2 linked regions of the Variovorax paradoxus genome follow. The protein of the gene in region 2 binds, or shares a complex with, the protein of the main gene of each other region. Links are inferred from orthologs where the notes say so. Each region holds a gene or a part of one and is shown on either strand. Other genes may lie near its edges.

Region 1 (5,246 bases), 2.2 Mb from region 2 along the record:
GAAGCCGCGCCGCCACCCTCCTGGTGAGACAAAAGGCAGGATGCCTTCGATCACCAGGACGAGCGCCAATGCGCTCCAGAAAGTGTCGGCGCTCACGGCTCCTGGCGAAGAATCAACGACGAGGGGCGTTGGTGGTAGAGCCCGAGCCTTGCATGGCGCGGAAGAAGTCCGACGATGGGTCAAGCACCATCACGTCGCTCTTCTTGTTGAAGCTCTGCTTGTAGGCATCGAGGCTTCGGTAGAACTGCGCAAATTGCGGATCGCGGCCGAAGGCCTCGCTGTAAGCGGAAGCGGCCTGGGCATCGCCCTCGCCCTTGATCTTCTGGGCGTCGCGGTAGGCGTTCGCCACAATCACCTCGCGTTGGCGATCGGCATCGGCGCGAATCTTTTCGCCTTCGGCCGTACCGGTCGAACGCAGCTCGTTGGCCACGCGCTTGCGCTCGGCTTCCATGCGGCGATAGACCGATTCGGTGATGGCTTCCACGTAGTCGACACGCGTGATGCGCACGTCGACCACGTCCACGCCCCAGGGCTTTGCACCCTTGACCACCGACAGCACTTCGCGCTGCACGTCGGCCATCAGGGCCTCGCGGCGCACCGAGATCAGGTCGCGCACGGTGCGCTTGTTGATGTTTTCCTGGAACGCATTGCGCACCACGCGGTTGAGCTGCATTGCACCGGCGTTCTCGTCGAGGCCGACGTTGCGGATATAGGCCTGCGGGTCGGAGATGCGCCAGCGCACGTACCAGTCGATCACCACGCGCTGCTTCTCGGCGGTAAGCATGGGCTCCGTGTCCACGCTCGACAGCGTCAGCAGGCGCTTGTCGATGTACGACACGTTCTGGAACGGCGGCGGCAGCTTGAAGTTGAGGCCGGGCTCGGTAATGACCTGCTTGATCTGGCCGAGGGCATAGACCACGCCGAACTGGCGCTGGTCGACCACGAAGAGGGTCGAGCTTGCCAGCACGAGCAGCACGAGGATCGACGTGGCGATGAATCCGATTCTGTTCATATTCTTTCGGGCCTTTCTCAACGCACGTCGCGGTCACGCGAGCGGCCATCGCGGCCACGCACATCGGTCGTCGCGGGGGCCACCGGGATCACCGAGGACTGGGCCGGCGCGGTGCCGGCAACGTTGGGACTGGCCGCATCGACCGGGGTGGCGGCGGCGCCGCTGTTGCCGCCCATCTGCATGAGCTTGTCGAGCGGCAGGTACAGCAGGTTCGAGCCCTGCTTGCTGTCGACCAGTACCTTGGTCGTGCTGGCGTAGATCTGCTGCATGGCGTCGGTGTACATGCGGTCGCGCGTCACCTGCGGGGCCTTCTGGTATTCAGCCAGCACCGCGCTGAAGCGGCCTGCATCACCCTGGGCCTGCGCCACGATCCGCGCCTTATAGGCTTCGGACTCTTCCTTCAGGCGCGAAGCCGTACCAGTGGCAAGCGGCACCACGTTATTGGCGTAGGCCTGTGCATCGTTCTTGGTGCGCTCGCGCTCCTGGCCAGCTTTGAGCACGTCGTCGAACGCGGCCTGCACCTGCTCGGGCGGACGCACGCCGCCCTGCTGCAGGTTGATGCCGACGACTTCGACGCCGATCTTGTAGCGGTCGAGGATAGTCTGCATCAGCGCGCGCACGCGCGGTGCGATCTGGTCGCGCTCTTCGGCCAGCGCGGCGTCCATCTTCATCTTGCCGACCACCTCGCGCACGGAGGTCTCGGCCACCTGCACGACGGTGTCGGCAGGCGACTTGCTCTCGTAGAGCCATGCGCGCGGGTCGCTCAGGCGGTACTGCACGGCAAACTTGATCTCGACGATGTTCTCGTCTTCGGTCAGCATGGCCGATTCGCGCAGTCCGGTGGAGCGCACGATGGCATCGCGGCCCACGTCTGCGGAGCGGATCTGCGTGGTCACCACCACTTCGTGGCGCTGAATGGGGTACGGCAGGCGCCAGTTGAAGCCTGCGCCCACGGTGCTCTTGTAGCTGCCGAACTGCGTGACGACGGCCTGCTGGCCTTCGTTCACGATGAAGAAGCCGGTGCCGAGCCAGATCAGGACCGCCACCGCGGCCACGAGGCCGAGGCCGAATCCTGCGTTTTTCATGTCGGGCCTGTAGCCGTTGCCACCACCGCCGCTACTGCCGCCGTTGGGGCGGTTGCCGCCGCCCTTGCCACCGAAGAAGCCACCGAGCTTGCGATTGAGGTCGCGCCAGAGTTCGTCGAGGTCAGGCGGGCCCTGGTTCGGACCTTGTCCACGGGGACGGTTGTCGTTGCTGTTGTTGTTGCCCGAAGGCGGAGGCGTCGGTGCGCCGGGGGGATTGGCATCGGGGGGGCGGTTGCCGGCTGGGCGGTCGCCGTTGGAGGACGACGGCTCGTCGCCGCGACCCCATCGGCCATCGTTCAGGTTGAACATGCCCAGAAACCCTCTCCGCGCTGGCTTTGAATTCATTCGCTTCGTTCTCTTGTCAGTGGCGGGATTGTGCCCAATCAATCGGCTGCATCGTGCAATTCAGCGTTTGCCCCAGGGGTCATCGTATCGGCTACGGAGCCCGACTGCCGGGCGAGCTCGGCCCGCAACAGCGGCACGCCCTCGCCGCTCTTGGCGCTGAGGAAGATGCGGGGAACCTGCACGCCATCGATTTCCATCTCGTCCTGCAGATGCAGCGGATGTTGCGCGCTTTCAAGGGCATCGAGCTTGTTGAATACCAAAAGCTGCGGAACGGTGTCGGCACCGATCTCGCGCAGCACCGCCTGCACCTCGGCCATCTGCTCGGGGTAATGCGGGTTGGAGGCATCGATCACGTGCAGCAGCAGGTCGGCATCGACCGCCTCCTGCAGCGTGGCCTTGAAGGCATCGACAAGGCCGTGCGGCAGGTCGCGGATGAAGCCCACGGTGTCGGAGATTGACACCTGCCGCCTCGCATCGCCCAGGTAGAGGTTGCGCGTAGTGGTGTCGAGCGTTGCGAACAGCTGGTCGGCCGCATAGGCGCGGGCCTTGACCAGCGCATTGAACAGTGACGACTTGCCCGCGTTGGTGTAGCCCACCAGCGAGATGTTGAAGGTCTCGCGGCGCTCGCGCTGGCGGCGCTGCGTGCCGCGCTGCTTCTGCACTTTGGCGAGACGCTCGCGCGTGCGCTTGATCGACTCGCTGATCATCCGGCGGTCGAGCTCGATCTGCTTTTCACCCGGGCCGCCGCGCACACCGGCACCGCCGGTCTGGCGCTCCAAGTGGGACCAGCGGCGGACCAGCCGCGTGCTGAGGTACTGCAGGCGAGCCAGCTCGACCTGCAGCTTGCCTTCGTGCGAACGCGCACGCTGGGCGAAGATCTCGAGGATGAGAAAGGTCCGGTCGTAGACGGCAACGTCGAGCTGGCGTTCGAGGTTGCGCTGCTGCGCGGGGCTCAGGGCCTGGTCGAAGATGACCTCGCTCGCCCTGTACAGGGCAGCCAGCTCCTTGATTTCTTCGGCCTTGCCGCTACCAACGAACAATGCCGCATCGGGCGCCTTGCGCTTGCACGCAAGACGGGCGACGGGCGTCAGGCCTGCGGTCTGCGCAAGCAGGCCGAGTTCCTCGAGTTCGCTGTCGAAATGGGGCAGCCCGAAATCGACGCCGACGAGAACGGCGGCGCCTTCCTGGCGGGGGATCAGTTCAGACAAGCGGGATCAGAAATTGGGAAAAAGCGCGGCAGCAGGGCTGCCGCGCTCCGCGCGATCAGGCTGCGGCGTCGTCGTTCTCGGCAGCCGAGAAGTTGACGGCACGACCCGGCACGATGGTGGAAATGGCGTGCTTGTAGACCATTTGCGTCACCGTATTGCGAAGCAACACGACGTACTGGTCAAAAGACTCGATCTGGCCCTGCAGCTTGATGCCGTTCACCAAATAAATGGAAACCGGCACGTGCTCACGACGCAGGGTGTTCAGAAACGGGTCTTGCAGAAGTTGCCCTTTATTGCTCACGATATTCTCCGTGTTCAAGAGTAGTTGTTGGAGAGATGACCTTAACACAGGGTTTCTGCGCTGCAGCAATCGGGGTCAAAAGCCTTGAGAAAATAACGGTTCTCAAAAGGCGGAACTTCCACTCCTGCTGCAGCTCATTGGCCGCCATCGGCGGCCAAGCTCCCTCAATCGTCCTTGTCGGCAAATGGATTGTGCGAGCTCTTGAACTCGATGCGCAAGGGGGTACCCACAAGGTCGAATTCCTTGCGGAAGCGCCCCTCGAGGAAGCGCTTGTAGGCATCAGTAACATGCTCCAGCGAATTGCCATGGATCACGATCACCGGCGGGTTCATGCCCCCCTGATGCGCATAGCGCAGCTTGGGGCGGTACATGCCGCCCCGCTTGGGCGCCTGGAACTGCACCGCCTCCAGCAGCAGGCGTGTCAGCACCGGGGTCGACATCTTGCGCGTGGCCGACTTGTGGGCCTGCGCGATCGCCTGCCACACCGGGCCCAGACCCTGGCGCTTGATGGCCGAGATGAAATGCAGCGCCGCGAACTTCAGGAACGGCAGCCGGGTCTCGATCTGCCGCTGGATCTGCTCGCGCTGGTAGCTGTCGACCGCGTCCCACTTGTTGATGGCGATCACCACCGCGCGACCGCTCTCGAGGATGTAGCCCGCAATGTGCGCGTCCTGGTCGGTCACGCCTTGCGTGGCATCGAGCAGCAGCAGCACGACATTGGCCGACTCGATGGCCTGCAGCGTCTTGACCACTGAGAACTTCTCGATCGCCTCGAACACCCTGCCCTTGCGGCGCAGGCCGGCCGTGTCGATCAGCTCGAAGCGCTGGCCGTTTCGCTCGAAGGGCACGGAGATTGCGTCGCGCGTGGTGCCCGGCATGTCGAAGGCCACCAGGCGCTCTTCACCCAGCCAGGTGTTGATCAGCGTGGACTTGCCCACATTGGGCCGGCCGGCCACGGCCAGCTTGATCGGCTTATTGACCTCGTCCTCGTCCGTCTCGTCGTCTGGATCAGGCAGGTTCAGCGGCTCGAGAGCAAGCTCGACCAGGTCGCGCATACCCTGCCCGTGCGCTGCCGACACACCATGCACATCGCCGAAGCCCAGCTCGTAGAAGTCGACCAGCTTGGTGCCGTCGTGCATGCCCTCGGCCTTGTTGGCCGCCAAGACGCAGGGTTTGCCAAGGCGGCGCAGCTCGTTGGCGATGTCGTGGTCTTGCGCCGAGAGTCCCTCGCGGGCGTCGACCACGAAGATCACCACGTCGGCCTCGGCCACGGCCTGCCGCGTCTGCTTGGCCAT
Region 2 (7,575 bases):
CCCATGCATCCGCTGCTGCGGATGTTCGACGCCGCGGGAGTGCGCGCCGTTCAGGCCTCGGGGGGAAAGTCTAGGAGCGGCCTCCTGCCGCGCCTATTCTCAATACGGTCTAGCGCTAAAGGACTAAGAGGGTGCTTGCGCCAGGTCAATTTACCGTGTGTGCGCCCAGGCCGTCGGAGGTGTCCTCTGGCAAACCGATCCATTGCACCGACGGATCGAAAGCAAGGCCCGGGTTTCGATCCCCCGCCTTGACGTCGGGCTTGCGGCGCAGGGTCCGGTTCAGTGTGCCGACTCCGCCGACGGTCCACTCGGTTCCGGGATCAAAGCCGACTTGACCGAAGCGATCGATGACCACGCCCGACTTTTCCAGCGTCAGGGCATCGTCGCCATTGAAGTTGACTACGCCGCTGGTGAGTGTGCCTGCGGGCTTGAAGGCAGCCGCAGCACTGGCGTTCGCCAGCACCAGCACGCCACCGGCGGGCAAGGAGCCGGAAAGCGCCTGGGAGTTGGTTGGCGGCGTAGCCGTGCCGTTGGAATACAGCCTGACGGTATACAGGCTCAGGTCCACTGCCGATGCGGTCGGGTTGTAGATCTCGATCGCCTTGTTGCTCGCCGTGCCTTCCACGTATTCGCTGAAGAACAAGTCCGGCGGCCCGGGCGGTACTACCACGACCACCGCGCTCACGTTCACGCTGCCCGATTGCGTTGCGGTCTGGCCGGCGGAGTTGGTCAGCGTGGTCACCACGTTGTAAGTGCCCGCGGCCGCGTAGGTATGCGTCACCGTGCCGGTGCCAGGTGCTGTCGTGGCGCCGCTGCCGTCTCCCCAATCGACTGCAAGAGAAGTCAGCGTGGTCGCGCCGCCGGGTGTGGCTTCGAAGATGTTCACGCTGTAGGTTTCCCCGACCTTTGCGGCCGTCGGCATCGACGCGCTGACGATGGGCTGCGTTACTGCGGCATCGGCCGCCAGGGTCAGGCCGACAAGCACCGGGTCATGGTCCGATGCCCGGAAGGGCGTGGGCGCATAGCGGTCGTCGGTGGTGAAGTCGGTGTTGTAGTCCAGCGCGGTGGGCTCGTCGGCGTTGATGTGCCACACGCTCACGCCGCTGACCTGCGAGCCCAGCGAAGACGATGCATAGGCATGGTCGAGCGCGCCAGTTTCGCCGCCGAAGACGTAGGTGTACCGGTTGTCGGCGGGCATGCGCTTGAGCAGGCTCTCGTTGCCGGCGGCTTCGAGCACCTTGGTCGGGTCTTCCAGCAGGTAGCTGTTGAAGTCGCCCATCATCAGCACGTCGGTCTCGTCCTCGTCCATGAGCTTGAGCTTGGCGACGAAGCTGTTCAGTGCCGTCCCCTGCTGGGTGCGCGCCAGGTTGAAGCAGCCCTGCCCCTGATCGACGTCGCCGGTGGTGGGGCAACTGCCCTTGCTTTTGAAGTGGTTGACCACGAACCAGAAGCCGCCGTTGTTGCCCACCGCGCTGAATCGCTGGGCCAGCGGCGGCCGTCCGCTTGCGGCGGTGTAGTCGGTCAGATCCGTGCCCGTCGGAAGAACTGCGTTGCCGACGCGCTGGACTTTCGCGGGCTTGTACAGGATGTCTACCTTGATGGCATCCGTGCCGAACACGCCGCTGTTGACGGCGGCATAGGTGTTCGGGCCGACTTTGGCATTGAGGGCAGCCAGCAGGTCGTTCGTTGCCACGTCGGAGTTCTGGATTTCCATCAGGCCCACCACGTCGGCATCGAGGCCCGCAATGGCGGCCACGATCTTGGCCTGCTGCCGCTGGAACTCGTTCAGGTTATTCGCGCCGCGGCAGTTGGCCGCGGATGCAGGACCGGTTCCGAACGAACAACCCTGGCCGGTCTGGCCCGATGAGGTTTCTCCGTTCACGAACGTGGTGAAGTAGTTGAGCACGTTGAAGCTGGCCACCTTGAGTTGGCCGCTGACGACCGGTGCGGTCGGCGAGCGCGGATTGGCCTGCGCGAACACGGGCGCCACCGTCGGCTGGATGCGATAGGCCGCGAAGTTGTGGCTCAGGATGCCGGTGACTTTCTGCGTCGTATCGCCGATGCGCCGGGTGCCGTCTGTGCCGGCTGCGCTCAGGTACGGAATGGGGCTCGGGTTCTGGCGCGAGGAGCCGTCGTCCAGCACGATGCGCGAAAGCAGGTTCTGCGCATGGGTCGCCGCTGCGTTGCCGTTGGTGGCGTTGAACTGCCGCCCGTTCAATGCCAGCACCATCTGGCCATAGCGGCCCAGCTCGAACAGTTCCGTCACGGCCAGGGGCTGCGCAATTTCGACCAGCATGCCTTCGTAGCGCTCCAGCGTTGATTCGTCGGCCACCGGTAGCGTGATCTGTGTCGGGCTGATGGCAATGCCGGAAGCGCAGACGCTGATAGCCAGTGGGTCCGCTGTCGTGCCGGCAATCTGCGTGAGGCTGTCGGGCTTTGCCCCGGCGCCTGCGGTCTGGCCGAACTCGGTCACCACGCCGGAGACCTGAACGAAATCGCCAACGGCCACACGGGTGGCGCTGTTCGGTGCATAGACAAAGACGCCTTCCGAGGTCAGCGGATCGGCATCGGGCACGAGCTGCTGCACGAAGAATCCATTCAGCTTCACGGTTGTGGTGCCGGTGTTCTGGAAGTCACCGACGACCACGCCACGCACCGTCACTGCTTGCGTTGCCAGAGGACTCGTGTCGCCCGTGCCTTGAACGGATGAAATGGCCGTGACCGGCGCGTTGGACGGGACAGCGGCGGTACATGTGGGCGGTGGCTGCTCCGCAACCGGCGGTGCCGTGTCGGTCGGCGGCGGCGTGTTCGGCTGCGTGGTGCCCGTAGAAGGCCCGGGGATCACCGGGAAGGAGGTCCCGCCGCCACCACCGCCGCCGCAGGCGGTCAGCGCAAGGACCAGTGTCAGTGCCAGAGCTTTGAACTGCCGGATTGGCCTCGGTGCGGGATGAGTCATGTGGGTTTCTTTGAATGGAGGGGGAAACAGCGAGCAGACAGCGCGCGTTTATATGGACCATGTGTGTAGCCCCCGAGAAACCCGGACCCGTCATGGGTGATTGCCTGCATTGGCGCGGCGCGCCACGCGCTGCAGGCCGCATGCGGCCTGCAGACAGATACGTCAAAAGCTTGCTAGGCCGGCACTGCGTCGATGTTCACGCGATCCCAATGCCGATGCTTCGCGATGGCGACGATGAAGTCGTGCGCGATCTGCGTTGCGGCAGTCGCATCGCCCAGGTTTGTGACCGGCGTGGCGGCCACGATCACGCCTGCTGGAGCATCGGAGTCGGCGGCAATGCCCAGCGTCGAGAGCAGTTGCACGCCCTCTCCCACCGTGCAGATCGCCTTGCAGTGCTTGTAGGCCTCCAGCATGAAGTGCACGGCATCGCCGATGCCCGCCAATGCAGCGGCGCTTTCGCTCCCGGCGGGCACCAGCACCGCATCGAACATCACCGACGGCGTGTTCGCGAACGTCATGTCGATGTCGATCTGCCGCTTCGACGCGCTGGCTACCGTGCCCAGCCGCGGCCCGACGACCTTGCATTGCGCGCCCGCCTGTTCGAGCGCATCGCGTATCGGCTTCAGCGAAGCCGAATCCACACCGTCGGCCACGAGGATCGCGACCTTGCGCGTGCGGATCGAACCGTCTCCGGTATCGGCCATGCTGAGTGCGGGCGATTCGTCGATGGGCAGCTCGATGCGGTGGTCGCGAAAGCCCGCGCGACCCGCTGCCGCCTTCGCATCGGGCTCGCCGATGCCCAGCGGCTCGGCCACGCGGCGCGCGAGCTTCTCGTCCACGTGCGCGAGGTTGTCGACCATGCGCTGGCGGATGGCGGGCACTTCGAGCTTAGACAGCTCGAAGCGGAAGGCCGCGATGATGTGTTCCTTCTCGGCCGCGCTCTGGCTGTTGAAGAACAGGCGCGCCTGCGTGAAGTGGTCGTCGAACGACGGGCTGCGGCGGCGCACCTTGGGCGGATCGATCTCTTCGGGAAAAGACTGGAAGCCGTGCTGGCCGCCGTCCACGCGAAACTCCGTGCCGCTGCCCAGCGTGTTGGGCTCGTAGGCCACCTGTCCTCGCGCGATGGTCTGCCTGTGCATGCCGTCGCGCTGGAAGTTGTGGAACGGGCACACGCCCTTGTTGATCGGCAGCTCGTGGAAGTTGGCGCCGCCCAGCCGCGAGATCTGCGTGTCGGTGTACGAGAAGAGGCGACCCTGCAGCAGCGGGTCGTTGCTGAAGTCGATGCCGGGCACCACGTGGCCCGGATGGAAGGCCACCTGCTCGGTCTCGGCGAAAAAGTTGTCGGGGTTGCGGTTGAGCACCAGCTTGCCGATCTTCTGCACGGGCACCATCTCTTCGGGAATCAGCTTGGTGGGGTCGAGCAGGTCGAAGCCGAGCGAGTGTTCCTTGTCCTGCGGAATCATCTGCACGCCGAGCTCCCATTCGGGGAAGTCGCCGTTCTCGATGGCTTCCCACAGGTCGCGGCGATGAAAGTCGGCGTCTTTACCCGCGATCTTCTGCGCCTCGTCCCATGCCAGGCCATGGATGCCGAGCTTGGGCTTCCAGTGGAACTTCACGAAGTGGCTCTCGCCGCGGCTGTTGACGAAGCGGAAGGTATGAACGCCGAAGCCTTCCATCATGCGCAGGCTGCGCGGAATGGCGCGGTCGCTCATGGCCCACATCAGCATGTGGGTGCTCTCGGGCATGAGCGAGGCGAAGTCCCAGAAGGTGTCGTGCGCGCTCGCAGCCTGCGGCATCTCGTGGTGCGGCTCGGGCTTTACGGCGTGGATGAGGTCGGGGAACTTCATCGCGTCCTGGATGAAGAACACCGGAATGTTGTTGCCCACGAGGTCGTAGTTGCCCTCGCGGGTATAGAACTTGACGGCGAAGCCGCGCACGTCGCGCACCGTATCGGCGGATCCACGCGAGCCGGCCACGGTCGAGAAGCGCACGAAAACGGGCGTCTTCTGGTCCGGGTCCTGGAGAAAGTCGGCGCAGGTGAACTGCGACATCGACTTGTAGACCTGGAAGTAGCCGTGCGCCGCCGAGCCGCGCGCATGCACGGCGCGCTCGGGAATGCGCTCGTGGTCGAAGTGCGTGATCTTCTCGCGCAGGATGAAGTCTTCCAGCAGCGTGGGGCCGCGCACACCCGCTTTCAGCGAGTTGTGGTTGTCCGGTATCTGCAGACCCTGGTTGGTGGTGAGGGTCGTCGGATGCTCGACGGTGAAGCCTTCGAGTTGCTGCTGCTTGGCGTTGCTGCCGTCGCTCGCCTTGGTGGCGCTGACACGGCGGCCTGCGGCGGCCTTGTTCTGTGGCGTCATCGTGGATCTGCTGGAATCTTTCATGGGGTGGGCACTCAGCCTGTTTCGTTGTTGCTGTCGAGGAACATGTCGAGCACGTTGACCACGGCGACGAGGCATATGCAGCCCGCCACGGCGGCGACGGCCCACACGAGGATTTCGTCGCCCCAGGTACTGGCGAGCGTGTCGAAATGAGAAAAGAGCTCCATATGTGTCCCTCCGGGGATGCAAGCGAATTGCAAGGTTATGTTTCGCACCGCCCGAACCCCGTAGTGGCCGCCCTTCCCCGTCTGTGGGAGAAAGCGTGTGTGCAAGGTAGGAGCGCACCGACAGCGCATCGCACCCGCCTACGCTGCTTCGCGGGTACTGGCTGTGGAGCCTGAAAGATTCGTCGCATAGCATGGGCCCACAGGACGGCACTGATCGTGCTTGTCATTCATCGCACTGCCTCGCGCACCGGCCGCACCGCCCGGATCCCCTCAGGGAAGAAAGAACCCCATGCAGATCAGGATCGGCTTCGACATCGAACTCGGCGTCACCGCCCCCACGGCGGTGATCTACATGCTGCAGGTGCACCCGTCGCGTGCCCAGGACCTGCAAGGCGGCGAGAACATCACCCTCAGCCCGCCGATGGCCACCGACCACTACCAGGACAGCTTCGGCAACAATTGCGCGCGCGTGCACGTTCCTGTCGGGGTGAGCAGCGTGCGTTTGCGCAACCACGCGGTGGTGTTCGACACCGGCTGGCCCGACCCGGTGGACTTCAGCGCCAGCGAGCATGCGGCGGCCGATCTGCCGGTGGAGACGCTGCCTTTCGTGCTGCCGAGCCGCTATTGCGAGGTCGACGGCGAACTGCTGCAGTTCGCCTGGGCCAACTTCTCGAACGTGGCGCCGGGCTGGTCGCGCGTGCAGGCAATCTGCGACTTCGTGCACCGGCATCTGCGCTTCGACTACCAGAATGCACGGGCCACGCGCACCGCTTTGGAGGGTTTTCGCGAGCGCACGGGCGTGTGCCGCGACTTCGCGCACCTTGCAATCACGCTGTGCCGCTGCATGAACATACCGGCGCGCTACGTCACGGGCTACCTCGGCGACATCGGCATTCCGCCGGTGCGCTTTCCGATGGACTTCAGCGCGTGGTTCGAGGTGTACCTGGGCAACCGCTGGCACACCTTCGACGCGCGGCACAACACGCCGCGCATAGGCCGCGTGGTGATCGCGCGCGGGCGCGACGCGGCGGACGTGCCGATCACGATGGTGTTCGGCGCGAACACGCTGCAGCGCTTCGAGGTGACGACGGAAGAAGTGCTGCAGTAGCTCTTGCAGGTCAGGCCAGCGCCGCGGGCCTGGCGATGTAGCGCTCGCGGATCGCCTTGGCCGACCAGTAGGTCAGCGCCGCCACCAGGCCGGTCGGGTTGTAGCCCAGCCCCTGCGGGAAGGCCGACGCGCCGGGCACGAAGACGTTGTGCACGTCCCAACTCTGCAAGTAGCGGTTGACCGCGCTGGTGCCCGGGTCGGTGCCCATGATCGCGCCGCCGTTGAGATGGGTGGTCTGGTAGCTGGTCGTGTCGAAGTGCTCGCCGAAGTTCTTGACGAACACGCGTACGGCCTTCGGGCCCATCGCCTCCGCGATGCCGTGCATCTTCTCGGCCATGAAGCGGGTCATGCGGACGTCGTTGTCCTTCCAGTCGAAGGTCATGCGCAGCAGCGGCAGGCCCCAGGCGTCCTTGTAGGTCGGGTCCAGGCTCAGGTAGTTGTCGTGGTAGCTCATGTGCGCGCCATGCGCATCCATCGACATCGTGTGCGTGTAGTTGTCGGCAACGGCCTGCTTCCACGCGCTGCCCCAGCCGGGCGCGCCCTCGGGCAGCGAGATGCCGCTGATCGGCTTCACGCCGGCCTGGTTGACCCACATCGGCGAACCGCCGACAAAGCCGAACGGGCCGTGGTCGAAGTTGTCGGCATTGAAGTCATCGATCGCCACGCCGTTGCCGCCCGCGCCGATGAAGGGGTTGGCGTGCACGTCCTTGTCGAAGAAGGCCTTGATCGTCGCCATGTTCTGGTAGGCGAAGTTGCGCCCGACGGTGCCCTTGCCGGTCGCCGGGTCGTAGGGCGTGCCGATGCCCGACAGCAGCATCAGCCGCACGTTGTGGAACTGGAACGCGCAGATGACGACGATGTCCGCCGGCTGCTCCACCTCGCGCCCTTGCGCATCGATGTAGGTAACGCCGGTGGCGGTGCGGCGATCGGCCGCGAGGTTCACGCGCAGCACGTGCGCATGCG

Evidence for each region.
Region 1: the proteins of katE (region 2) and hfq are in contact, whole or in part, in a crystal structure (PDB 3VU3), measured with the Escherichia coli proteins. The link is inferred for Variovorax paradoxus from one-to-one orthologs.

Annotation. Positions count from the first base shown.
Region 1 is NZ_CP102931.1:3,934,004-3,939,249, forward strand. The notes cover bases 2,329-5,246. They hold hfq (RNA chaperone Hfq), read right to left. Parts: upstream 3,952-5,246; coding sequence 3,706-3,951; downstream 2,329-3,705. Other genes in these bases: hflK (FtsH protease activity modulator HflK), read right to left, coding at 2,329-2,406; hflX (GTPase HflX), read right to left, coding at 2,481-3,650; der (ribosome biogenesis GTPase Der), read right to left, coding at 4,116-5,246. In the rest of the region: NWF24_RS18760 (DUF2065 domain-containing protein), read right to left, coding at 1-96; protease modulator HflC, read right to left, coding at 113-1,012; more of hflK, read right to left, coding at 1,030-2,328. UniProt on the Escherichia coli protein: RNA chaperone that binds small regulatory RNA (sRNAs) and mRNAs to facilitate mRNA translational regulation in response to envelope stress, environmental stress and changes in metabolite concentrations.
Region 2 is NZ_CP102931.1:6,170,352-6,177,926, forward strand. What follows is about bases 2,724-5,642. They hold katE (catalase HPII), read right to left. Parts: upstream 5,317-5,642; coding sequence 3,130-5,316; downstream 2,724-3,129. Other genes in these bases: NWF24_RS28925 (ExeM/NucH family extracellular endonuclease), read right to left, coding at 2,724-2,956; NWF24_RS28935 (hypothetical protein), read right to left, coding at 5,352-5,504. In the rest of the region: more of NWF24_RS28925, read right to left, coding at 146-2,723; NWF24_RS28940 (transglutaminase-like domain-containing protein), read left to right, coding at 5,794-6,612; NWF24_RS28945 (GMC family oxidoreductase), read right to left, coding at 6,623-7,575.